DNA from 3 places in the Desulfovibrio sp. UIB00 genome. Region 1 is predicted to be linked to each of the others. Evidence: riboswitches for the same ligand, from Rfam matches in the RefSeq annotation. Region 1 holds a riboswitch; each other region holds the start of a gene.

The links. Region 1 has a riboswitch for cobalamin ahead of JMF94_RS01035 (sirohydrochlorin cobaltochelatase). Riboswitches for the same ligand answer to the same signal wherever they lie in the genome.
Region 2: linked by a shared signal. The riboswitch ahead of JMF94_RS13545 (iron ABC transporter permease) and the one ahead of JMF94_RS01035 (sirohydrochlorin cobaltochelatase) in region 1 are both predicted to bind cobalamin.
Region 3: linked by a shared signal. The riboswitch ahead of JMF94_RS12900 (anaerobic ribonucleoside triphosphate reductase) and the one ahead of JMF94_RS01035 (sirohydrochlorin cobaltochelatase) in region 1 are both predicted to bind cobalamin.

Annotation. Positions count from the first base shown of each region.
Region 1 covers NZ_JAETXJ010000001.1:234,761-242,538, reverse strand. Annotated here, with positions in the region: gene JMF94_RS01045 (hypothetical protein) at 1-152, shown strand, start outside; gene JMF94_RS01040 (hypothetical protein) at 369-944, shown strand; gene JMF94_RS01035 (sirohydrochlorin cobaltochelatase) at 1,121-2,059, opposite strand; cobalamin riboswitch at 2,091-2,311, opposite strand; gene JMF94_RS01030 (30S ribosomal protein S1) at 2,522-4,234, shown strand; gene JMF94_RS01025 (DMT family transporter) at 4,489-5,325, opposite strand; gene JMF94_RS01020 (diguanylate cyclase) at 5,716-6,960, shown strand; gene nspC (carboxynorspermidine decarboxylase) at 7,014-7,778, shown strand, end outside.
Region 2 covers NZ_JAETXJ010000010.1:26,310-34,087, forward strand. Annotated here, with positions in the region: gene cobI (precorrin-2 C(20)-methyltransferase) at 806-1,522, opposite strand; gene JMF94_RS13535 (ABC transporter substrate-binding protein) at 1,571-2,455, opposite strand; gene JMF94_RS13540 (ABC transporter ATP-binding protein) at 2,409-3,353, opposite strand; gene JMF94_RS13545 (iron ABC transporter permease) at 3,353-4,453, opposite strand; cobalamin riboswitch at 4,672-4,850, opposite strand; gene JMF94_RS13550 (polyphenol oxidase family protein) at 4,878-5,633, opposite strand; gene JMF94_RS13555 (5-formyltetrahydrofolate cyclo-ligase) at 5,624-6,376, opposite strand; gene JMF94_RS13560 (metallophosphoesterase) at 6,416-7,102, shown strand; gene JMF94_RS13565 (Rne/Rng family ribonuclease) at 7,438-7,778, shown strand, end outside.
Region 3 covers NZ_JAETXJ010000009.1:19,797-27,574, reverse strand. Annotated here, with positions in the region: gene JMF94_RS12915 (bacteriohemerythrin) at 1-922, shown strand, start outside; gene nrdG (anaerobic ribonucleoside-triphosphate reductase activating protein) at 1,014-1,529, opposite strand; gene nrdD (anaerobic ribonucleoside-triphosphate reductase) at 1,522-1,686, opposite strand; gene JMF94_RS12900 (anaerobic ribonucleoside triphosphate reductase) at 1,746-4,001, opposite strand; cobalamin riboswitch at 4,122-4,301, opposite strand; gene JMF94_RS12895 (pitrilysin family protein) at 4,907-7,522, opposite strand.

The sequences.
Region 1 (7,778 bases):
GTTGCCCCGACAGACAGCTAGACCGCTGCGTGGCGCAACAGCGTGATGGCGGGTCCTGGTGCGCCATCCTGTGCTGCTTTGCCCCTGATGACGCATCCTGCCGTGCGGCTGCGGCCAGCATGCCCGCCTTTCTCACCACGCCCGAACGCTAGGCCAAAACATCAGGCAAAAGTCGCCGCCCAGAGTGGGTGGGGCAGAGCGCCAGCCCTTCGCCCGACGGCGGACGCTTGCATTGCCGCATGTGCGCTCCACCCCGGCAAATTATCACAACTCCCTTTGCCGCATAGACCTTTGCCCCTTTTTGGCATAGGATTTTATGCGAGCGCGCCCATGTTTTACGCGCCAGAACCGCCGACACTGGAGCGCGTATGCCCCTTGCCGCCTTACCCGCATCCATTTTCTCGCTTGCAGGCTACCTCATGCTTGCAGGGGGATCGTTTGCGCTGGTGAGGCCCGGTCTGGGCCTGCTCATTGTGCCAGTGCCGCTTCTGGCAATTCCCCTGCATTTTCTTGCGCGGCGCATCGGCGATTTTGCTGGCGTGGCGCATTCCCGCTGGCAAATGCGCACCTTTGGTCTTTTTCTGCTGCTGTTTCTTGGTGTTGTGGCCATTTTTTTCATTCTTGGCGCAATTTGCACTGACGGCCCGGCTCTGGACAGGCTGGAACTCATCGGCAATGCCTATAATTCCGGCAATGTTGACCTGTATGCCTCGCTGGTGGGGCTGTGGGAAATCAAGGAGTTGCAGGTTTTTACCCTGAGCGCATCGGTGTGGGCGGGGCTGGCGTTGTTGTGGCCTCTCAAAAGGGCATTTCAGGGCATGCTGGCGCTGGCTGCGGGCATTGCGCCCAAGGCCTTGCCCCTTTGGGGCTGCTGGCTGGCCCTTGCGGCCGCCATTGCGGCGCAGGGCGGCATGCTGGCCTGGCTGGTGGCACGGCAGGCTTAAGTCGCAACATTCTCAAGCGCACTGAGCCTTACAACTAGTCTGAAAAACCTCCGCGAAACACCGCATCGCCCGCATTCCCCAATTTCCCGCACCCAAAAACAGAAGCCGCACAAACCAGACGCGCTGTCCCGGCTTATGCGGCTCCCGCAACAAATATGCGGCGCAGGCAAGCCCTGCTACTGCTTCTTGGGTTCCTTGGTCAGGTCATCGGCAGCTTCGCGGGCATGGCGCACCAGTATGGCGCGCGCACCGGCAATCTGGCCCAAACCCTTGAGGTTGGTCTCCACCTTGAAGCCGGCTGCTTTGAGTTTCGAGGCCCAGGAATCGTCTTCATCCCCGGCCATGTCGTTGTGCGCATGATCGCCAGCCACCAGCATGAGCGGTTCGATAACCACCTTCTTGACCTTGGCTGCCTTGAGTTCCACCAGCAGATCGTCCACGCTGCGCGCACCCTCTACTGTCGCCATAAACACGCGTTTGTCCGCATCGTGGAACACGGCGCGCGTACCTTCAAAGGTCAGATCCGCGCGGCCATGGCTCTGGCCGTGGCCCATGAGCACCAGGGCTGCATCCTTGCCGCGCAGGGATTTGACGTCTTCCCTGATGGCCTGAATGAGTTCCTGCGCGTCTTTTTTCGATTCCAGCATGGGGCGGCCAAGAAACACGGAGTCAAAGCGGCCCGGATTTTTTTGCAGATCGATAAGCACGGCCCGTTCAAGCGCGCTGAACTCCTCGCCCGCCATGACGTGCAGCGACTGTACGCGCACGACCTTGACGCCGTCCTTGGCAAGCTGGGCGAGGCCATCGCTGATGCCGCCCACGGGATGCCCCTCGGCGGCTATTTTTTTGCGGATAATCTGCGAGGTATAGGCCCACACCACCGGCTGACCGGGAAAAGCGGCCTTGAACTCCGCATCCACGGCCTTCATGGAAACCAGGGCTTCGGGAACACTGGTGCCAAAGGCCACCAGCAGCACGCCCGCTTTGGGGCTCTCTGCGCCGGATTCAGCGGCAGGAGCAAGCGCAGGCGCGCCCATAACGGCGCACAGCAAAAGAATGGGCAAAAGGGTACGGGTGAAATAATGCAAAATGGAATGCGGCGTAGCACGCAGCATGGCAACCTCCTCAATGGCGCGTTGACGGGTTGAAGTTGGATAAAATGCCGGAGGATATTCGGACTTGAGGGCGTGGGCCTTGCGCCCCTTGCCTAGACTTCGCCTTCGCCGCTCGCGCGACTGGCTGTAGCGCCCCGCCATGTGGCGGAACGATGAAGCTTCGTTCCCTCTTACCGCAGCGCGACTGTTTCCGATTTTAACGGAATTCCCCGCCGACCCTTTCAAAACAATTCATGCGACAATAAAAGTCAAGTGGGCATACCCTGCAAGCCCCGCCAGACAGGCCCTTGCAGGGTATGCCCCGCGCGGGCTGCCGCGCCTGGGCCATCCGGAGCGGCGCGGAATCCCGATTTTTCGGCGGCTAAAGCCGATTTGGCGCGTATTTTTTCTTGTTCTTTTACTGAAATCCTGATAATAAGGCACCTCCCTGTTATGGGGAAATTATGTTTGGAGGCTGGACATATGGCAGGTTTGGAAACCGGGCACGACAACGAAATCAATTTCGAAAGCGCCCTTGAAAACTACCTCAATCCCGATTTCGGCGATCTTGAGGAAGGCTCTATCACGAAGGGCGAAATCGTCCGCGTGGATGATGACAATGTGCTTGTTGACGTGAACTTTAAGTCCGAAGGGCAGATTCCTGCGGCAGAATTCCGCGACCCCGCCGGCAACATTTCCGTCAAAGTGGGCGATCGTGTTGACGTTTACGTTGTTCGCAAGAACGAAAACGACGGCACCATCACTCTTTCTTTCGAGAAAGCCAAGCGCATGCAGGTGTTCGACCAGCTCGAAGACGTGCAGGAAAACAACCGGGTCATCAAGGGCCACATTGTCCGCCGCATCAAGGGTGGCTACACCGTGGACATCGGCGGTGTGGAAGCGTTTTTGCCCGGTTCACATGTGGATCTGCGCCCCGTGCCGGATATGGATGCCCTGGTCAACCAGGAATTCGAATTCCGCGTGCTCAAGATCAACCGCCGCCGCAGCAACGTTATCGTTTCTCGCCGCGTGCTGCTTGAAGAGGAGCGCGATTCCAAACGCCAGGATCTGCTGCGCACCCTTGAAGAAAACCAGATCGTTACCGGCAAGGCCAAGAACATCACCGAATACGGCGTGTTTGTTGACCTCGGCGGCCTCGACGGCCTGCTGCACATCACCGACATGAGCTGGAAGCGCATTCGCCATCCCAAGGAAATGATCACCATCGGTCAGGAACTGACCCTGAAGGTGCTTTCCTTCGATCGCGACAACAACAAGGTTTCCCTCGGCCTCAAGCAGCTCGTGCCCGATCCGTGGCAGGACATCTCCGCCCGCTTCCCTGAAGGGGCCAAGTGCAGCGGCAAGGTCACCAACCTGGTGGACTACGGTGCATTTGTGGAACTGGAACCCGGCGTTGAAGGCCTGGTGCACATTTCCGAAATGTCCTGGACCCGCAAGCTGCGTCATCCTTCCCAGATGGTTCACACCGGCGACGAAGTCGAAGTGGTCATCCTGGGCGTGGACGGCGACAAGAAGCGCATCAGCCTCGGCATGAAGCAGGTTCGCCCCAATCCTTGGGAACTGGTTGCTGAAAAGTACCCCGAAGGCACCGTCCTTGAAGGCGTCATCAAGAACATCACCGAATTCGGTATGTTCATTGGCATTGAAGACGGCATCGATGGTCTTATCCACGTTTCCGACATTTCCTGGACCAAGAAAGTGCGTCATCCCAACGAACTGTACAAGGTGGGCGACACCGTGCAGGCCAAGGTGCTGACCGTGGATCAGGAAAACGAAAAGTTCACCCTCGGCGTGAAGCAGCTGGTGGACGATCCGTGGGGCCATGTGCCCAACACCTACCCCGTGGGCTGCACCATCAAGGGTATCGTGACCAACATCACCGACTTCGGCCTCTTTGTTGAAGTGGAAGAAGGTATTGAAGGCCTGGTGCACGTGTCTGAGCTTTCCAGCAAGAAAGTGAAGACCCCCGCCGAGATCTACAAGGAAGGCCAGGAAATCCAGGCCAAGGTCATCCATGTCAGCGCTGAAGAGCGCCGTCTGGGCCTGTCCATCAAGCAGATCAAGGACGAAGAAGAACGCCGCAAGCCCAAGGAATTCCATTCCGGCCCGCAAGAAGCCGGTCAGAGCCTGGGCGACCTGCTCAAGCAGAAGTTTGAAGAAAGCGAAAACAGCTAGTCTGTTTCTGCTTCAAAATACAAAAGGGCGTTCCCGCAAGGGAGCGCCCTTTCTTGTTGCCCGCCAGCAATAAAACAGCGGGGGGTGTTTGAGTTGGTAATGTGCCGGCGATGCACCCGTGGCATCGAGGCAGGGCTGACTTCTTGCCCACGGACAGAACGATCCCATACAGGGTGGACTACGCCGCCTTCAGCAAAGGTTCCCTCTCGCATAGTCTGCCGCCATTATCACCGAGCCTGCCTGCAGCCTTTTGATCAGGCCAGCTTGAGCAGTGCTGCCCCACCGACAACCAGCAGCACAGAAAATCCACGCAAGGGTGTAAAACGCTCGTGCAGCAGCCACATGGCCAACAGCATGCCAAAAATCACCGAGGTTTCGCGCAGGGCCGCCACCACGGCAATGGGCGCAAGGGTCATGGCCCACAGGGCAATGCCATACGAGCCCATGCTTGCCAAACCGCCCAACGTACCCACACCAAGCCGTTTACGGGCATAGCCCACGTAACTCCAGCCATACCGCCACAGGATGTAAACGTGCACGGGCAGCGCGTTGATCAGAAAAATCCAAATAGTGTAGGTGGCGGCGTTGCCGCTTTCCCGCGCACCAAGGCCGTCTGCCAGCGTGTACCCCATAATGATGCATGATGTACGCAACGAGATAAAAACTTCGCTCCAGCCATAGCCTCGACGCATATTATCCGTGGCAAGGCACATAATCCCCGCGCACAACGTAAGCACGCCGCACCATGCGCCCACCGACATGTTCACGCCAAAGGCCAGCAGTGCCAGCGAGGTGAGCAAGGGCGCGCATCCACGCATTACCGTGTAGGCAAAAGACATGTCTACCCGCTCATAGGCCGCTGAAATACATATGTAATAGCCGAGATGACACATGCACGACATGGCAAGATAGGGCCACGCGGCCTGTGGCAGCGGCGGCAAAAAAGGCAGCAGGCACAGTGCGCCAAGACAGGCACCAAAAGCGTTCAAGCCTGTTTCAAAAAGCTTGTTGTCACCGCTTTTGACAATGATGTTCCACAGCGCGTGCAGAAAGGCGGCAAAGAGGATGGCGAGCAAGATTGATGGGGACATGGGCATTGCTACCTCTTTGCCGTGAAAATGCCAAGACAACAACACAGCCCCTCCAGGCAAAGAGGGCAATACACCAATTGGAACCGCATACATTGCGTTCATGCCGCCCACAATTGCCAGCGAGGCTCTCGCTCACGCAGAGCTTGTTGCCTGTTATCTTGGGCAAAACTGCGGCAGGCAATCGTTCCCGCTGCACTGGCCCGCTGTTTCGCCGACGGTATTGGACGGGAAATGTTCTGCAAATATAACACGCAAGGGCCGTTATCCCTTTTGACTGCAAGAGCAAAAATCAATACGATTAAAATTTACAGCCGCCGCGCAGGTTCCGCACTCTTGCACGGCGCAATTTTTTTATCCAGCCCCAAACCAATCCCCCATGCGGAAGCAAACATGCAGAAAGTTCTCATCGTTGAAGACAGTCGGACAACAGCGCGCTTTATGGCGCACAATCTCAAGGAACAATTGGGGCTTTCCTACGAATGCGCCGAGAATCGCCAACAAGCCTTAAAACTGCTGGAGGACAATCCTTCGCAGTACTTTCTTGCCCTTTGCGACCTCAATCTGCCCGATGCCCCCAACGGCGAAATTGTCCCTGCCATCCTTGCCCGGAACATCCCTGTGGTAGTGGTCAGCGCCCACTTTGACGAAGATATCTATAAACGCCTCATGCTGCAGGGCGTTACAGATTATATCGTCAAGCGTACCCCCGATGACATGATGTACCTCATGCGCGTGGTGAGCCGTCTGCGCGCCAACAGCGGCGTTGAAGCCCTGATTGTGGACGATTCCAACCTCTGGTGCATGCAGGTATCCGAGTTGCTGCGGCGTCAGCGCATCACCGCTTACACGGCAAGCAACGGCCTGGAAGCCCTGCAGATCCTCAAGGAGCATCCCGCCATACGCATTGTGCTGGCCGACCACTACATGCCCGGCATGGACGGCATCAAGCTCACCGCCGCCATCCGCAAAACCCACACCATGGACGAGCTGTCCATTATTGTCATTTCTGTGGGCACGGACGCTGGAGCGCAATTTCTGCGTTCAGGCGCCAACGATTACGTGTTCAAGACATCCTCCTTTGAGGAGCTTTTGTGCCGTATTTCCATGAATCTTGACATTCAGGATCTTATCCGCAAAAACCGCGCCCTTGCAGAGCGCGATGCCCTCACCAACCTGCTGGTGCGCCGTCAGTTTTTCTCTGAAGCGCAAGAGGCTGTGGCCGAGGCAAGGAAAGATCGCCGCCCCCTGGCCGCCGCCATGATCGACGTTGACTATTTCAAGCAGGTCAATGACCGTTACGGACACCTGGCGGGCGATATTGCCCTGCGGCAGCTGGGCGGCATGCTGCGCGACGAGTTTCCAGAACCATACATTTGCGGACGCTACGGCGGCGAAGAATTTTGCGTGGTCGCGCCACGCATGGATAAAAACGACTTCGCCCGAAGGCTTGAAAATTTTCGCACTTCCGTTAGTTCAAAACCAGTGCAGATCGGCGCGCTCAGCATAGCCATTTCTGTTTCCATCGGCATGGCCGAGCAAAAGGCCAGCGACCTCGAATCGCTCATCAACGCGGCCGATGCCCAACTCTACACAGCCAAACGGGAAGGGCGCGACCGTTTTATCTGGCAAGCATAAGCCTGCACGGGCGCGACACCATACTGAAACTCTCTTTGTTCAAAGGAATACCCATGCACTGCCAGAACCTTCTGTTCGATCCGGCCCGCATTCCTTCGCCCTGCTTTGTTCTGGACGAAGCACAGCTTCTGGCCAATGCCGCAACTCTGGGCACAGTTCAGGAGCGCACCGGGGCCAAGATTCTTCTTGCGCTCAAGGGGTACGCAGCCTGGGCAACTTTTCCGCTTCTTTCGCGCACCAAGGGGCACGGCCCCTTGTGGGGAGCCTGCGCAAGTTCTGTGGACGAAGCACGGCTGGCGCGAGAGGACTTTGGCGGCGAGGTACACGCCTTTGCCGCTGCCTGGAACCGCCGCGAGATGGCCGAGCTGCTCACCCTTGTGGATCACCTGGTATTCAACTCCATTGCCCAGTGGCGCGAATTCGCACCCGCAGTGGCCATGCAGAACAAGAGCCGCTGCCCGGACCGCCAGATTCAGTGCGGCCTGCGCATCAACCCAGAGCATTCCGAAGGCGCAGCCGCCATCTACAACCCCTGCTCACCGGGTTCTCGTCTGGGCATCAGGCCCAAGAACTTTGATCCTGCAGCCCTGGAGGGCATTTCCGGGCTTCATTTCCACACGCTGTGCGAACAGGGGGCAGATGCTCTTGAACGCACCCTGAGGGCCGTTGAACGCCATTTTGGGCAATGGTTGCCGCAGTGCCGCTGGATCAACTTTGGCGGCGGGCACCACATCACCAAGCCAGGCTATGATCTTGATCTGCTCTGCCGCTGCCTGACCGACTGGCGCGACCGCTACAACGCGCAGATATACCTTGAG
Region 2 (7,778 bases), on a different contig from region 1:
CGCGGCCCAGCCTCGCCCGAGAGGCACTAAGTTTATCTTTTCTGCCCTCTGGGCACGGGATTCCGCCGTCCGGCGGAGTTTGGGACGCCTGTGCGGCGCGCAGCAAGGCGGGGCCGGTTATGGGGCTACGCCCCCTTCTCGGCCCCCCTTGCATCCCCCCCGAAGCACCCCCTAAGAAAGGTTTTCAGCTTCCGCAAAACAGCGAGGGCAACGCGGCTATAGCTGCGGGAGCTTCCCTCACTCGCTGCGCTCGCTCAGGTGATCTCCCTCCGCGCCGCGTAAATGCCAGAGGACGCCTTCGCTTCGACCAGTATCCGCTTCAGCCAAATTCCACTGATCTAGTCGCTCGTTTAGGAAATGGCTTCGTACTCTTTCCCCACGGATTCTGGGTTTTCAGTCACCTCCAAGCCCAGGCTAACCACAACAAAAAAACTACGCGATATAGGAAAGTTATGCGCGTAAATGGCAAGTTCCATTCGGTCATAACTAGCAGAATGAATTGCGATTCAGAAAGAGCTGCCCTCCATCAAAAGCTGGTCGTGGAGTCGCCTTCCTTAAACTCGCCGGAGCAAAGCGGAGGCGATGGTTGGTGTTGGGCGAATTTGCAAAATACGCATTTTTCTGGACTGACAAGGAAAAGTCCTGTTTTTGAGCGCAGCGTACTCAAGTACGTGAGCATCAAAAACAGGACTTTAACGCAGTCAGGCCAAAAAAGTCGGGTTTGCGTAAATGCGCCTGACAGGCTCACCCACGCACCAATTCTTCCCGCCTTTTCTTACCCTCTCCCCCCTACACTGCCACAGGGCTACGCCTGGGGCTTACGGCTCAGAATCAACGACATATAGGGCGGAGTTTCACCCGCAGCACAAGCCCCGCCAAGTCCCTGACAGACCTTCTCCGCTGGCTGCTCCACATGGCTCGCCAGCACGCACGACTCCAGCCTGTTGGTTGCGCCCAAGGCTTCCGCAATGGCGGGCAAATTTCGATAGGCCTTGAGAATCACAGCCGTATCACTCTGTTGCAATGAGTCTTCCAGACTCTCCCGACTGTTGATGCCCGGTATGATGCGCAAGGTCTCGCCGTTTTCGCACAAAACGGTGCGGGTGCGGGCAGCTGCCGCCTGAAAGGAAGTGATGCCGGGAATGACCTCCACCGCCAGATGCGGCGCGCATTCGCCAAGGGTGCGCATGAGATAGCCAAACGTGCTGTACACCAGCGGATCGCCAATGGTCAGAAAGGCGGCGCTCTGCCCGCTTTCCAGCACATCTCTGGTTGTCTGGGCTGCTACGCGCCACGCCTCGCGCAAGACGGCGCGGTCGCGCGTCATGGGAAATTCCAGCCGCAACACGCGCACATCGGCCCGCAGATGCGGGCGCGCCGTGTCCAGCGCCGCTGAAAAATCATTGCGGGGCGAGGCTGCCGCAAGGATAACATCCACCTCGCCCAGCACCCTGACTGCCCGCAGGGTCAAAAGATCGGGCGCGCCGGGGCCGACGCCTACGCCATAGAGAATTCCGTTCATTAACTGCTCTCTTTACAATGCTCTGAAATATTTATGGGATCAGTGGGATCAGCGGTGCAGCCAGCTGTCCAGCTCTTCCGCCGCATCCAGGGCGCGGGGGCCGGGGCGGGCAAAACGATCTTCGTCCACCACGAGCACGCGCCCAACGCGCAGGGCGCGCAAATTCCTGTAATGATCGCGCTCCGCTAGAGGCGTTGGCTCAGGATTCATGGGGCCTTTCTGAATAATGTACGCATCCGGGTCTGCCGCGATCAGGGCTTCCTCGCTGTAGCGCACCAGCTTTTTGCTGTCGCTCACCACGTTTTCGCCCCCGGCAAGGGCCAGTATCTCGCTGCTGATGCCGCCGCGTCCGGCAGCCAGCAGATTGGGATAACGCACCTCGTAAAAGACGCGCGCCACGGGCTTGCCAGCATTGCGGCTGCGCAATGCCTGCACACGCCTCTTCCAGCCGTTTACGATGGTTTGGACCCTATCCTCGCGCCCGGCAAGCCGCCCCAGGATTTCCGTAACCTCAAACAGCCGCTCAAAAGAATTTACTTCAAATGTCAGTACGTTCAGCCCCAAGGAACGCAGATTTTCGGTCTGGGTCTGTGCTTCGCTGCGGCCTTCAAGCTGCAAGACCACATCCGGCTGCTGCGCCAGCACAAGCTCGGCATTGGGACGCATGTGCGTACCAATAGCTGGCAGGGCCGCAAGCTCCGGCAGGTTGCCGTCGGCAGCGGTGCGCGCCACCAGCAGGTCGCCAGCGCCAAGGGCCAGAAAAATCTCGTTAAACGCTCCGTACAGGGCGATCACCCTTTTGACGGGTTGGGCAAAGGTTACGGTTGCGCCCGTGTCGTCCGTGATGACAATGGGGGCGGAATCACTGCGTTCACTGTTTTCAGAATTAGCCGCCTGCGCCTCTGCCGGAAGCAGAATCGGACTGAGCGCCATGCATAGGGCCAGACAATAGGTCAGACTCAGCAGAAGAGACTGCCGGGACAGCAGATTTTTTCCCGCTCCATGGACCTTTTGCACTGGCAAGCAAGGCCTGAGGCAGTCCCCACTGGGGGTGGGGCAATACGCAGATGGGTATGTTGTAGAGCGCACCAAGATTCTCCTCTGTAAAAACCTTTGCTACCGGCCCGTCAAAAACCAGGTTTCCGTCCCGCAGCCCCATGAGGCGCGTGGCATACAGGGCCGCCAGATTGCAGTCGTGCACTGCCATGAGCACACAGGCTCCAGCGGCGCGGCGGCGTTCAAGCAGGTCGAACAGATCAACCATTCGCGCCCAGTCCAGCCCTGCGGCCAGCTCGTCCAGCAGCAGGAGCGGACTTTCCTGCGCAAGGGCACGGGCCAGCAAAACCCTTTGCAGCTCGCCGCCCGAAAGTTCTGTGAGCCTGCGCTGCGCCAGCGGCGCGGCTCCGGTTTCTTCAAGCGCCCGGTCTGCTGCGGCATAATCTTCCCGCCCATAGGCCCCAAGCCACGAAAGGTGGGCAAAACGCCCGAGCAGCACCATCTGCCGTGCGGTAAGGCCCTGCGGCAACTGCCCTCGCTGCGGCACCACCGCCACCATGCGGGCGCGCTCGCGCGGCTTCAACGCCGCCAGCGGACGCCCCTGAATTTCAATGGCGCCAGCCTGCGGCGTCAGCACCCCAGAAAGGGCGCGCAGCAGCGTTGTTTTGCCGCTGCCATTGGGGCCAAGCAGGGCGGCGCACTCCCCGGCGTGCAGGGTAAAGCCCGCCTTGTGCAGCACGCTCTGCCCGCCGTATCCGGCGCGCAGCCCGGCAATACGCAGCACAGGCGGCGCCGTGCGCCCCTCATGGCGAATATCTTGGTCAGGCCGCAGCATCAGCGCCTCCGCACCAGCAGGGCAAAAAACGGCCCGCCAAGCAAGGCAGTGACCACGCCCACGGGCAGTTCCTGACCGCCGGAAAGCACGCAGCGGGCCAGCACATCCGCCCAGACCAAGAGCACCCCGCCGCCCAAAAAGGCCGCAGTCAGCAAGGGGCCGTGCCCCCAGCCCAGCAGCAGGCGCAACACATGGGGCACAACCAGCCCCACAAATCCGATCACCCCGGCCACGGCCACGCAGCCAGCGGTCATGCAGCTTGCCCCGGCCAGCAGCCACAGGCGGGCGCGGCCCACATCAAGGCCAGTCTGAGCGGCCTGTTCATCGCCAAGGGCAAGCACGTCCAGGGCGCGCCAGCCAAAGGCCGTTGCCAGCAATCCAGGCACAAGAGTTGCCAGCAAGAGGGGCAGACTGCTCCAGCCCCGGCCCTGAAAGGACCCCATGATCCAGAACACAATACTGGTTACGGATTCCTCGTTAAGGGCCTTCACAAGGGCCACCAGCGCCCCCAAAAAAGCGGCCACGGCAATGCCCGCAAGAATAACGCTCTCCCGGCTGAACGCGCCGTCGCCGCGCCCCAGCCACAGTGCGCAGCCAAGGGCCGCCAGCGCGCCGATCAGAGCCGCAGGGGCCACCAGCCCGGCATGACTGAAGCCAGCCAGCCCCGGCACATTGCCCAGCCACGGAATATTCCCCAGCATGACCACCAGCGGCCCGCCAAGGGCGATAGCCATACTGGCCCCACAGGCTGCTCCGGCGGAAATGCCCAAAGTAAAAGGATCCGCCAGCGGATTGCGCAACACGCCCTGCAATGCCGCCCCGGCCATAGCCAGAGCGCCGCCGCACAGGGCGGCCAGACACACCCGGGCAAGCCGGATGCTCACCACAACTCCGGTCAGGGCCGGATCATCGGGTGCGGGCGCAAAGCCTGCCAATGCCGCCAAAGCGCGAAACACGCTCTGCGCGCTCAAGGGCACAGGCCCAGGCAAGCAGGCCAGCGGCAGCGAAACAAGCCACACGACCACAAGACCGGTAAAAACCGGCCACAGCCTGCGGGATTGCGGATAGGAGGAAGGAGAAGACTCGGTCGTTCTGGTCATGCCAGCCCTCTGGCCGTAGCCTGCGGGGGCAAACGCGGGCCAAAGCGTTGGCTGACCTCAGGGGTCAGACCCTTGCCCAGTGGCGGCCTGCGTTGCGCGGGCATAAAAAAGGCCTCTTCCACTCGTGGTGGAAGAGGCCCGTATTTCCTCTGTCCTGCCGGCAAAAACCCGTTGCCGTGGGGCGGCCAATGCCACACCGTGGTGCCGTCATTCCATGACTGCGCACCTTGGGGCATGGCAGGTCTTCCGGCTTGGTTCCCCTGCTCCGGCCTTCCCGTTTCCAGTGGCGCAAGATGGAGCAAGGTTAAGAACCTTACGGCGGCGGGTCCGCTCCCGTTTTTCACGGGATTCCCTTTTCAAGCCGGTCTGCCCGGCTACCAATGCCGCCAACACTCTAGGCGCGGCCTTGCGGCCTGTCAATGGCTCAGGCTGCTATCCACACAAGGCTGGCCTGACGGCCCGAGCGTCTGGCGCAGCGATAGGAGAAAAACTGATCGTTGTTGCTGGCGGTGCAGATGTCCAGCCCGTAGATGTTGCGCGGCAAAAGCCCCGCCCGCTCCAGCTGGTGCCGCGTGAGGCCCCACAAATCCATGGTTTTGCTGCTGGCGTCAAACCAGGGCAGGTAGGGAGCGCCCCACTCCTTGTCAAAATTGACAAATTCCGCCTTGCCCGGCCCGAGGCTGGGCCCCCGCACGGCCAGCAGATCGCACGGTTCAAGACCGTAACGCTCGCAGAAGCGGGCCACGCCCGTGATGGGGAAATCGCAGCGGTTGCCGCGCCAGCCCGCATGCATGGCGGCGATGTACGCGCCGCTTTTGTGGGCAATGAGGATGGGCTGGCAGTCTGCCGTCTTAATGAGCAGGCCAAGGCCGGGACGCGCTGTGGCCATGCCGTCGCCTTCCGCCGTGACGGGCGTTTCGCAGGCCACGGCCTCCGGCTCAAAAACAAAACCGTCGCCGTGCACCTGCATCAGTTCGGCCCAGGCGGTCATGCCTTGCGGGCGCAGGCCTTCCAGCATGCTGCGACGGTTGGCAATGACGTGTTCGGGGTTATCCTGCACGGTAAAAGCAATGTTGCCGCCGCCAAATTCGCCAAGGCTCACGCCTCCGGCGCGGGTCTGAAAGGCGCAACGCACCTGCGGAACACCGGGGAAAACAAAGGGGATATAGCTTACAGCCACAGCATACGCTCTTCAGTACATATATAGTTGACCCGCTGGTCCCAGGGGGCCAGGGGCAGGGATTCCACAAGCTGAAATTCAAAACACAGACCCACGCGGGGGCAGGTGAATCCTTTTTCCAGAAAGCGGTCGTAATAGCCGCCCCCATAGCCCAGCCGCCCGCCAGCGAGATCAAAGGCCACGCCGGGCAGGAGCGCAAGGTCGGGGGCAAGGGGGTGTGCCCCTGCGCCACTGCCGCCCGCAGCTTCCGGCCCGAAACCGGGCAGGGAATCGTGCGGTTCAAGCAGCCCCAGGGGGCCGGGCCGCAACTGATCCGGGCCGCTGCACGCCACAAAATCCATAAATCCAGGTTCGCTGCGCCGCACACGCGGCAGCCACACGAGCATATGGGCCTGCCATGCCGCGCGCAGCAGGGCTTGCGTGCCAAGCTCGCCCCGCACACCCACATAGAGAGCCACGGAGCGGGCATTCTTCCACAGGGCGGATTCCATCAGCCTGTTTTGCGCCGCCTCGCTGCGGATTTCGGCCAACTGGGGCGACTGCTCCGCCCGCAGACGGCGCATAACTTTACGCACATCGTTTCTGGCCTGAGCCATAGCATCGGGCAGCACGGCAGAAAGATTGCCCGCCGGATTCTTTGGCGGAGCATCTGGCTGATGCGCTGGTTGAGTGGGCGGCGCAGGCACGGGGGACGTGGCATTGGAGGGCAAGCGGCACTTTCCTTGTGGTGCAATGTGTGGCATTCTCAACACCTGCGCCACTGTAACAAAGGAAACAACACCATGCCAAGCGCCGACTCTCAGGATTTTCTCTGGATCGCCGTGGGCGACATCCACGACGAGCCTGAACGTTTTGCCCAGATACCGGAACTCTCGCAGGCTGACGGCATTATCGTTACCGGCGACCTGACCATCACCGGCGGCGTCAAGCAGGCAGAGCAGGTCATGAACGCCCTGTGCGTCCACGACATCCCCGTGATGGCCCAGATCGGCAACATGGACAGGCCTGAAGTTGACCAGTGGCTGAGCGAAAAAGGCTGGAACCTCCACGCCGTCACCCGTGAGCTTACGCCCGAAATCGCCATTTTTGGCGTTGGAGCCTCCACATTTACGCCCTTTGGCACGCCGAGCGAATTTCCGGAATCCGCATTTTCCGCGTGGCTTGAAACCTGCTGGCAAAAAGCCCGCCATTATCCGCACAGCGTGCTTGTTTCGCACAATCCGCCCAAGGATACCGCTTGCGACATGATCCCCGGCGGTATCCATGTGGGCTCCACAGCCGTGCGCGAATTTCTGGAAGAAGCCCAGCCGGACATCTGCCTGTGCGGGCATATCCACGAATCGCGCGCCATGGACCGCGTGGGCCGCACCCTAGTGGTCAACCCCGGCATGCTGGCGCAGGGCGGCTACGTGCTGCTGCGCTCCAATTCGGGCCAGCTCTCCGCCGAACTCAAGATGCTTGAAGACTGATTTTTGCCTGCCGCATCTGCCGGAACGCATTGCAATGATGTGATCCGGCGGATGCGGCCCCTGCCCCGCGCACTCCCCCGCAGCTTTTCTTCTGCCTCCGCAGGATGTTAGATCGGCAAGATGCCGTTCACGCTGCGCTCATTTTCCCGCCCGCCCCTTGCCCGCTTGCATATTTTCAAAAAAAACGTACTCTCCAAAAAGCGGATTAGCATGCTGCCGCCTTCGCGCGCCTTGTTGGCGCTGCGGCGGAGCAAATACGGCACATTCCCGTAAGTGCATGGCATGCTGGCTGAAATTTTCGCGGAGGCCCAGCGCCCCGCAGCAAAAGGATTTTCATGACCATAGACCAAGACACCCCCGTGGCCGCTTCACAGCCAGCCACGGATGCATCGTCGCAGGAAGTTTCCAAACCCAAACGTTCAACCACAACACGCAGCAAGGCCAAACCAGCCGCCAAGCCAGCCGCTGGCAAAACAGCTTCCGGCAAGGCTGCGTCCAAATCCTCCGAATCCACGGTCGCCAAAGATTCTTCTGATTCTAAGGGCGCTTCCGACTCCAAGGCCCCCCAGGCCGAATCAGCTTCATCCAAGACCACGGCGCCCAAGGCCGCCGCAACCGCCAAGGCCGCAGGCCGCAGCGCGGGCAAAACAGCAAAGACGACTACCGCCAAAGCTAA
Region 3 (7,778 bases), on a different contig from region 1:
TGCTGTTGTCCTCTCCCTGATTTTTTCCCTCTGCGGCCTTGTGCTGCTCTACCGATACCTCCTGTTGCCCCTGCGCACGTTCGTGGCTGCCATTGCACAACCGGACTGCGCTGAAATCCCGTCCATACCCACGGCCTGTGATGTTGTGCGCGCTCTGGAAGACAGCCTCAATGCCAGAGAGGCCACGCTTCGCCACGATCTTGCCGAGGCGCACGAAACAGCAGACAAACTCCAGCAGGAAATTCAGGAACTGCGCGAAAGGCGCGTTGTGGACATGCAGACGCAGCAGACTGCCCTTGCGGCCCTGCGCAAAGCCCAATCTGAATTGAATGACATGGCGACTGCTGCTGGTGCGGACAATGGGCTGGCTGTGGACCGCCCGCACACTAGGAGCCAGATTCTTGACCTTTCTGCGGCATTGCACCGTAGCGAATGCATATTGCTGCACGCCAGCCAGCTTTTGGACGTAGACACCACTGATAAAAACGAAGCAGATACTGCGCTTGCAGAGGCCTTTCCCTGGGATAGCCGTTACAATACGAACATTCCGGTCATTGACGGCCAGCATAAGCTCTTGCTCTCGTACATCAACAAGCTGCACCGTGGCATGCAGAAGGGCTGCGATAAAAAACTGCTGCTGGAAATTCTTGATGATCTGACGGGCTATGCCTTCAGCCATTTTGCCACAGAAGAAATTTTCTTCAGCCGCACGGCTTATCCGCTCACGGCACGGCACATTGAAGTGCACCAGAATTTCAGAAAAACAGTGGCAGAACTCAGGGAGGCCGTGCTTGACGACAAGGCCTTTATTGATATTGCCCTGCTGGAATACCTGAAAACCTGGCTGGTGGATCATATACAGCAGATGGATGGGGGTTTTGCCTCCTATGTGATCGGCACAACCCCCACGCCGAAGCAGTAAGCCCTCTGCGGCCAGCCCCTAATAAAAAACCCCGCAAAAAGCGGGGAACAGACGTGGCCGACAGAGCAGCCTGTCAGGACTCGCAAAAAGTTCAACGGCCAAGCAATGCTGCCGCTATTCGTTCTCGGGCGGAGCGGTCAAGAAGGCGCTGGTTTGAACTGCCCCTGAACAGTAATTCTAGGTCGCGGAGGCTTTCCACATAGGGGCCATCCACAAGAACATCCGTCAGTTCCAGCAGCCGACTTGTCCAATAGTCATTGCGGGCAAGCAGGGCTTCAAATGTGTACCCCGTGTAGGTCATCACATTTTTGCGCATGGCCTGTACGCCCTCGGCCACGGCGCAGAGCGCCTGGGCCTGCTCAAAGGGCTCCCCGCCAGACAGCGTCACACCCGCCAGAAGAGGATTCTCCCCAATCTGGGCAAGGGCGGCCTCCGCCGTAAACGGAAAGCCGCCCTCAAAGTCGTGCGTCTGCGGATTGTGGCACCCTTTGCAGTGATGCGGGCAACCCTGCGTGAACAAGACATACCTCAGGCCCGGGCCGTCCACTATGGATTCCTCCACAATGCCTGACAGCCGCATGACCCCGGCATTACCGGATTCAGGCATGCTTGACACGATCGCGCTCTTCCGAGCGCTTGGCGTTGTTGAAACGGTCAAGCGTTCCCACAAGGTAACCGGTGATGCGGCGGGTACGTTCAAAGCCCACATCCTGACCCACAAGTTTCTGCGCGGGCTTGGTTTCCTCGAACAGACGCGATTTCATTAGCATTTTCGCTCTCCTTGTTCTTAAAGCAAAATTGATGGAAAAAATGTATTTGACCGCTAGTCCCACTTGGGGGTGTGCGGGAATTTTCTACGCAATTCATTGAGCAGCTCGGCGCTCACGCCTTCGCCTTCCTTGCGGCCGCAGCGGGGGCAGGTGCCGTTGATCACACCCACATAGCCGCAGACAGGGTCGCGATCCAGGGGATGGTTGATGGAGCCGTAGCCAACGCCATTATCGTGCATAAAACGGATGATGCTCTCAAAGGCCTCAAGGTTCTTGCAGGTATCGCCATCCAGTTCCACATAGGTGATGTGCCCCGCATTGGTCAGCGCGTGGTATGGAGCCTCGATCTGTATTTTTTTAAAGGCCTTGATGGGGCAGTACACCGGCACGTGGAACGAATTGGTGTAGTAATCCCTGTCAGTGATGCCGGGGATGCTGCCGAACTTTTCCTTGTCGAGGTTGACAAAGCGCCCGCTCAGGCTTTCCGCCGGGGTGGCGATGAGTGAAAAGTTGAGTCCTGTCTTTTCAGCTTCGTCATCGCACCGTTTGCGCAGATGCGTAACAATCTCAATGCCAAGCTTCTGGGCATCCTCGCTTTCGCCGTGGTGCTGACCCACAAGAGCCTTGAGCGTTTCGGCAAGGCCGATAAAGCCCACGGTCAGTGTGCCGTGCTTGAGCACTTCTTCAATGCTGTCGTCCCAACCCAGTTTGTCGGAATCAAGCCAGATGCCCTCGCCCATGAGGAAGGGATAGTTGCGCACCTTCTTGGCGCTCTGGATCTTGAGCCGATGCAGCAGCTGGCGGAACACCAGATCAATCTTGTCGTCCAGCAGAGCGTAAAAACGGCTGATGTCACCGCGCGCATCCAGCCCCAGCCGGGGAAGGTTGATGGACGTAAAGCTCAGATTGCCGCGACCGCACGTGACCTGCCTGTCCTTGTCGTACACGTTGCCAAGTACGCGTGTGCGGCAGCCCATGTAGGCAACTTCCGTATTATAGTCGCCCGGGCGGTAGTACTGAAGGTTGTACGGCGCATCAAGAAAGCTGAAATTGGGGAAAAGACGCATGGCGGAAACATCCATGGCCTGCTTGAAAAGGTCGTAGTTGGGATCTTCGGGATTATAGTTGACCCCGGACTTCACCTTGAATATCTGCACGGGGAAAATGGAGGTTTCCCCGTTGCCAAGCCCGGCCTTGGTGGCGCGCAGCAGGTTTTTGACAACCATGCGCCCCTCGGCAGAAATATCCGTGCCATAGTTGATGGAGCTGAAAGGCACCTGTGCGCCTGCACGCGAATTCATGGTGTTCAGGTTATGGATCAGGGCTTCCATGGCCTGATAAGTGCGGCGCTCGGTGTATTTGAGGGCTTCGCCGGCAGCGTAGGCATGCGCGCGCGTCAAAAGCTCGCGCCGGGCCTCGGGGACAGCCGCCACAAGGGCCTCTCCAAAGGCATCGCAGGTGCCAAGGCGCGGGCCTTCTGGCAACAGGGCGATGGTTTCTCTGGCTGCGTCAATGGCTGCCTGCTCTTCCAGATTCTGGGCAATGCGCAAAAAGGCGGCAAAGGCGCGCTCATATTCCTTGCGGTAGGTTTTGATAACGCCTTCGGCCATGGCAAAGTCAAAATGCGGCACACTCTGGCCGCCGTGCATTTCATTCTGGTTGGCCTGAATGGCAATGCAGGCAAGGGCCGAATAGCTCTCAATGGAATTGGGCTCGCGCAAATGCCCGTGCCCCGTGGAAAAACCATTTTTAAACAAGGGGATAAGGTCAATCTGGCAGCACGTTTCCGTGAGCATGTAAAAATCTTTGTCGTGAATGTGAATATCGCCGTTAAGGTGCGCGGCAGAGGCATCCTTGGGCAGAATGTAGTTGTCGATGAAGAATTTTGAGCCTTCGGAACCATACTTGAGCATGGTGCCCATGGCCGTATCGCCATCGATATTGGCATTCTCGCGCTTGATGTCTTCCTGAAGGGCCGGGGAATACGTAAGTTTTTTATAGATATCCATGAGATACGATTCCGCATTACGGATTTTCGTATGCTCGGCCCGGTACAGGATGTAGGCCTTGGCGCTCTTGGCGTAGTCGTACTGAATCAGGGTTTCTTCAACAACATCCTGAATTTCTTCCACATGCTTGAGGCTGCGCGACTCCAGCTTTTTGCACACCTTTTCGGTGACAAACAGCAGGTCAGTGGGGGACATGTCTTCACCGCCAACGGCCTGATTGGCCTTGGTGATGGCATTGAGAATCTTGACCGAATCAAAAGGCACTTCCGTGCCGTCGCGCTTAATAATGCTGGCGAGCATGAACTTCGCTCCAAACGTGTGGGCTATGAACAAAAAGGCCGCCCGAATAAAACGGGCGGAGAGACCATCAATGGCCTTTTCTGACGGTTCATCTGCAAAAGCCCGTTGCAAATGCTCCACTTTCTTAGAACGGTTGAAAGCAGGTCTTCCGGCTTGCCTGCCGCTTTTCGGCCTTCCCGGTTTTATCCAGTGGCACCCGTGGAAAAGCGGTGTTAAACAGGCTCACGGCGGCGGGTCCGCTCCCGATTTTCACGGGAATTCCCTATTAAGCTCCATGGCGCTTTCAATGTCTAGAAAATCTCAAAAGAATTGCACCCTGTCAATAAATGCACGCAAAAAAGCTCTCCTAGTGCCGTAGTAACACTGCGAATTCACTATTGAATTTTCTTGCCTGCCCAATTTTTCACTACATTTAGGCCGCAAAACAATGAGGGCGTGAACAAAAATGTTCGCCCTAGCTAGAGCCGGATCAGGCAACCTGACCCGCAACACGTGTGGCTTTGATTGGCGCTGCTGAAACATTTCGCCATGAATTCAGGCATCATGCCCACATGACGCTGCCGCCCAGGCCCCGGCACTGCGACCGCAGCCGATACCTGGCGAGCTTTCCTCGGAAAGCAGTTCCCGTAACGCAGGCAAGAACTTACTCTACCCACGCCGGGTTTTCAAGACGGCCTCGCCCACGTAAGAGGACTTACCTCGGACTTGACATTTTTATTTGCCCGCCCCTTGCCGAACATATCGTTTATAAAAACTTTTTTTGTACACGCAAACAGGGATTGAGCATTCCGTAACAGCCAATAAACACAAGGGGCCGCATCGGCCCAACTCCGCTCCCACCGCCATTATGCAGGGAAGCGTAATCGTGTATCCGATGCGGCCCATTAATAAAACCGAAACACCGCCTACGGCAGCAGGATCATGTTGTAGAGGTTTTTGTCGTCCAGATACTTCTGCGCCACAGCCTGAATATCCGCAGGGGTCAGCTTGGCCGCCTTGTCGATGAGCGACTTGCTGAAATCCCGGGGCAGGCCCAGCACGGCGTCTGTGGCTGCCACGCCCGCGCGGGAATCAAGGCTTTGCTTGTCGCGGTAGTATTCACCAAGCAGACGGTTAGCCCCGGCCTCAAGCAATTCCGCAGGCAGGGGTTTTGCCTTGATATCGGCAATAATCTTGGCAAAGCCTTCACGCGCCTGCGCCACCTTGTCGGGCGTAGTGCCAATGTAAAAAGCCATCATGCCAGCCTGAGGCATGGCGCGATAAAAGGCCGTGACCGTGTATCCAAGGCCCTGCTCGTCGCGCATCTGGCTGAACAGCAGGCCGCTCTGGCCGGAAAGCACAGACTGCAAAAGCATGAGCGCCGGGGCGTCCGGGCTGGTGTAAGGCACAGCCTTGAACATCTGGAGCACGTGGGCCTGATTGCGCCCCGGCAGATGCAGATCAAGGTTGCGGGCATCACCCCATGAGGGGGCGGGCAAGGAGAAATCCTTGTTGTCTGGCGTGGGCAATGTGCGGGCAAAGGCCAGCACTGCCTCTCGGTCAAAATCTCCAGCAACGGCCAGCACCCAGGGCTGTACGAGTTGCTTGTCCCAGAACGAGCGTACATCCTTGGGAGTGAACTTGGAAAGGTTCGCTTCCGTCCCCAGACTATCGTAGCCGTAGGGCTGACCGCCGGGGAAGATGAAGGGATTCACGCGTGAGAACAGAAAGGAGGTAGGCCTGTCGGCCCGCTGGCGGATGGCGGCCTTCATGTTTTCCGCTTCACGCTTGATTTCCTTGGCTTCAAAGCGGGGCTTGCCCAGCACCTCGCCCAGCATGGAGAAATAATCGGCATTGAATCGGGCCGGGCCGGTCAGGGACACGGTAAAGGTTTGCAGGCCTGCCTTGGCGGAGAGAGAAGCCGCGCGGTCGGCGAAATAGCGTTCCATGGCCTGGGCGTCCAGTTTGCCGCTGCCATCGCCAAGGGTACTGGCCGTCAGTTCTGCCAGCCCTTGCTGGTCGGGCTTCAGCAGGGCGTTGCCGCCGGGCAGCATGAGATCAACCGCCACATAGGGCACTGTGGCATCAGGGATAAGAATGACGGTGCGCCCCTGCCCCAGGTCGACCACTTCCTGCTGCCCCGCCGTGGACGAAGCCTTTTGCGCGGTCTTGGCAGCGGCACTGCCGGGCCAGTTCTTTTGCAGCACGGCTTCCAGATCGGACAGCTTGGCATTTTCAGGCGCGAGCACACGCACCCGCGCCCTGCTGGGGTCAAGCCAAAGGTTAATGGCCTGCTGTACCTGCGGCTGCGAAACATTGCGCTGGGTGAAGCGCAGGTTCTGTTCCGCCACATCGCCGCCCAGCTCAAACTGGACGCTGCCCAGCCAGGAGGCCAGACCGTTGAGCGTTTCCGCCGAGCGATCCATGCTGTCTTCAAGGTTGTAGCGGGCGCGCTTGAGGGCCTCGGGTTTGAAGTCTGCGGCCTTGAGATTGGCAAGGTCTGTGGTCAGCCCCTGCCAAAAGGCCTCCAGCTTTTCCGGAGCCATATTGGCTGTAATGTACAGCATGCCCGCGCGCTCAAGGCTCATATTGCCAACGCTGATGCTGTCCACAAGCTGCTTTTCATACTCATATTTGCGGCTCAGCAACGAAGTTCCGTCGCCGCCAAGCAGGTAGCTCAGCACGTCCAGATCCACAGAGCGCAGATCGCGCAGGGCTGGCGCAGGAAAGGCCATACCCAGATAGACCTTGTTCCAGGGGCCGCGCACCACTTCAACGCGCTGACCGCCGGGAGCAGCGAGCAAATCAACTTGCGGCGGCGTAACGAAATCGTTGGTGTTGGCCATGCCGCCAAAAAGTTCCTGCGCGTGTTGCAGCACCGTCTGCGGGTCAATATCGCCCGCCACCAGCAGCATCATGTTCTGCGGCTGATACCAGCGCTGCACATAGGCGCGCAGGTCGTCGGCGGTGATGGCGCGCACGGTTTCCTTAAAGCCGATGATGGGCCGACCGTAGGGGGTGTTTTGGAGTGTGGACACCTGCAGGCTTTCAAACAGCCTGCTCATGGGCGAATCCTGATCGCGCTCAAGCTCGGAAATCACCACTTCTTTTTCCGACTCTAGTTCCTTGGGGTCCAGAGCGGCCTGAAAGGCCATTTCTTTCACCACGTCCATGCCCATGCGCCAGTGGGCAGCGGGCATGTCCGTCATGTACCATGTCTTGTCAAAGCTGGTGGCCGCGTTGAGGTAGCCGCCAAGGGCTTCCACATCACGCGCCACCTGGCCCTTGGGCCGGTGCTCTGTACCTTTGAAGACCATGTGCTCCAGCAGATGGCTGATGCCCGCCTGCTTGGCGTCCTCATTGGCCGAACCGGTGCGCACGTAAAGACGCGTTGCCACCAGAGGGAAGCGGCTGTCCTTGATGATATACACGGAAAGCCCGTTGGGCAGTTTGGTCAGGGTTCGCTGTTCGCCCGGTGCGGCAGAGGCCGCGCCAGCCAGCAAGGCCAGCAGGAGGGGCAATAACAGAAGTATGCGTTGCATGTTTGCTCCTTATGGATTTGCAGTCGCAAGAAGGCAGAGGCAAAGGCAGTAACCGCCCTGCTCCCCGGACTGTTTTTAACCAACCTGAATACTAATACCCCCAGCACGGGGTGGCAAGGCGTAGTCTTTTACCCCCCCCGGCGGCCCGACGGTATAAGGTTGCGCCCTGCTGAATTTCCGAAGCTTTCAGCAACAAAAAACCGGCAATCGTACGACTGCCGGTTTGAGCGCTGACCAGATCAACGCGGTCTGAAAT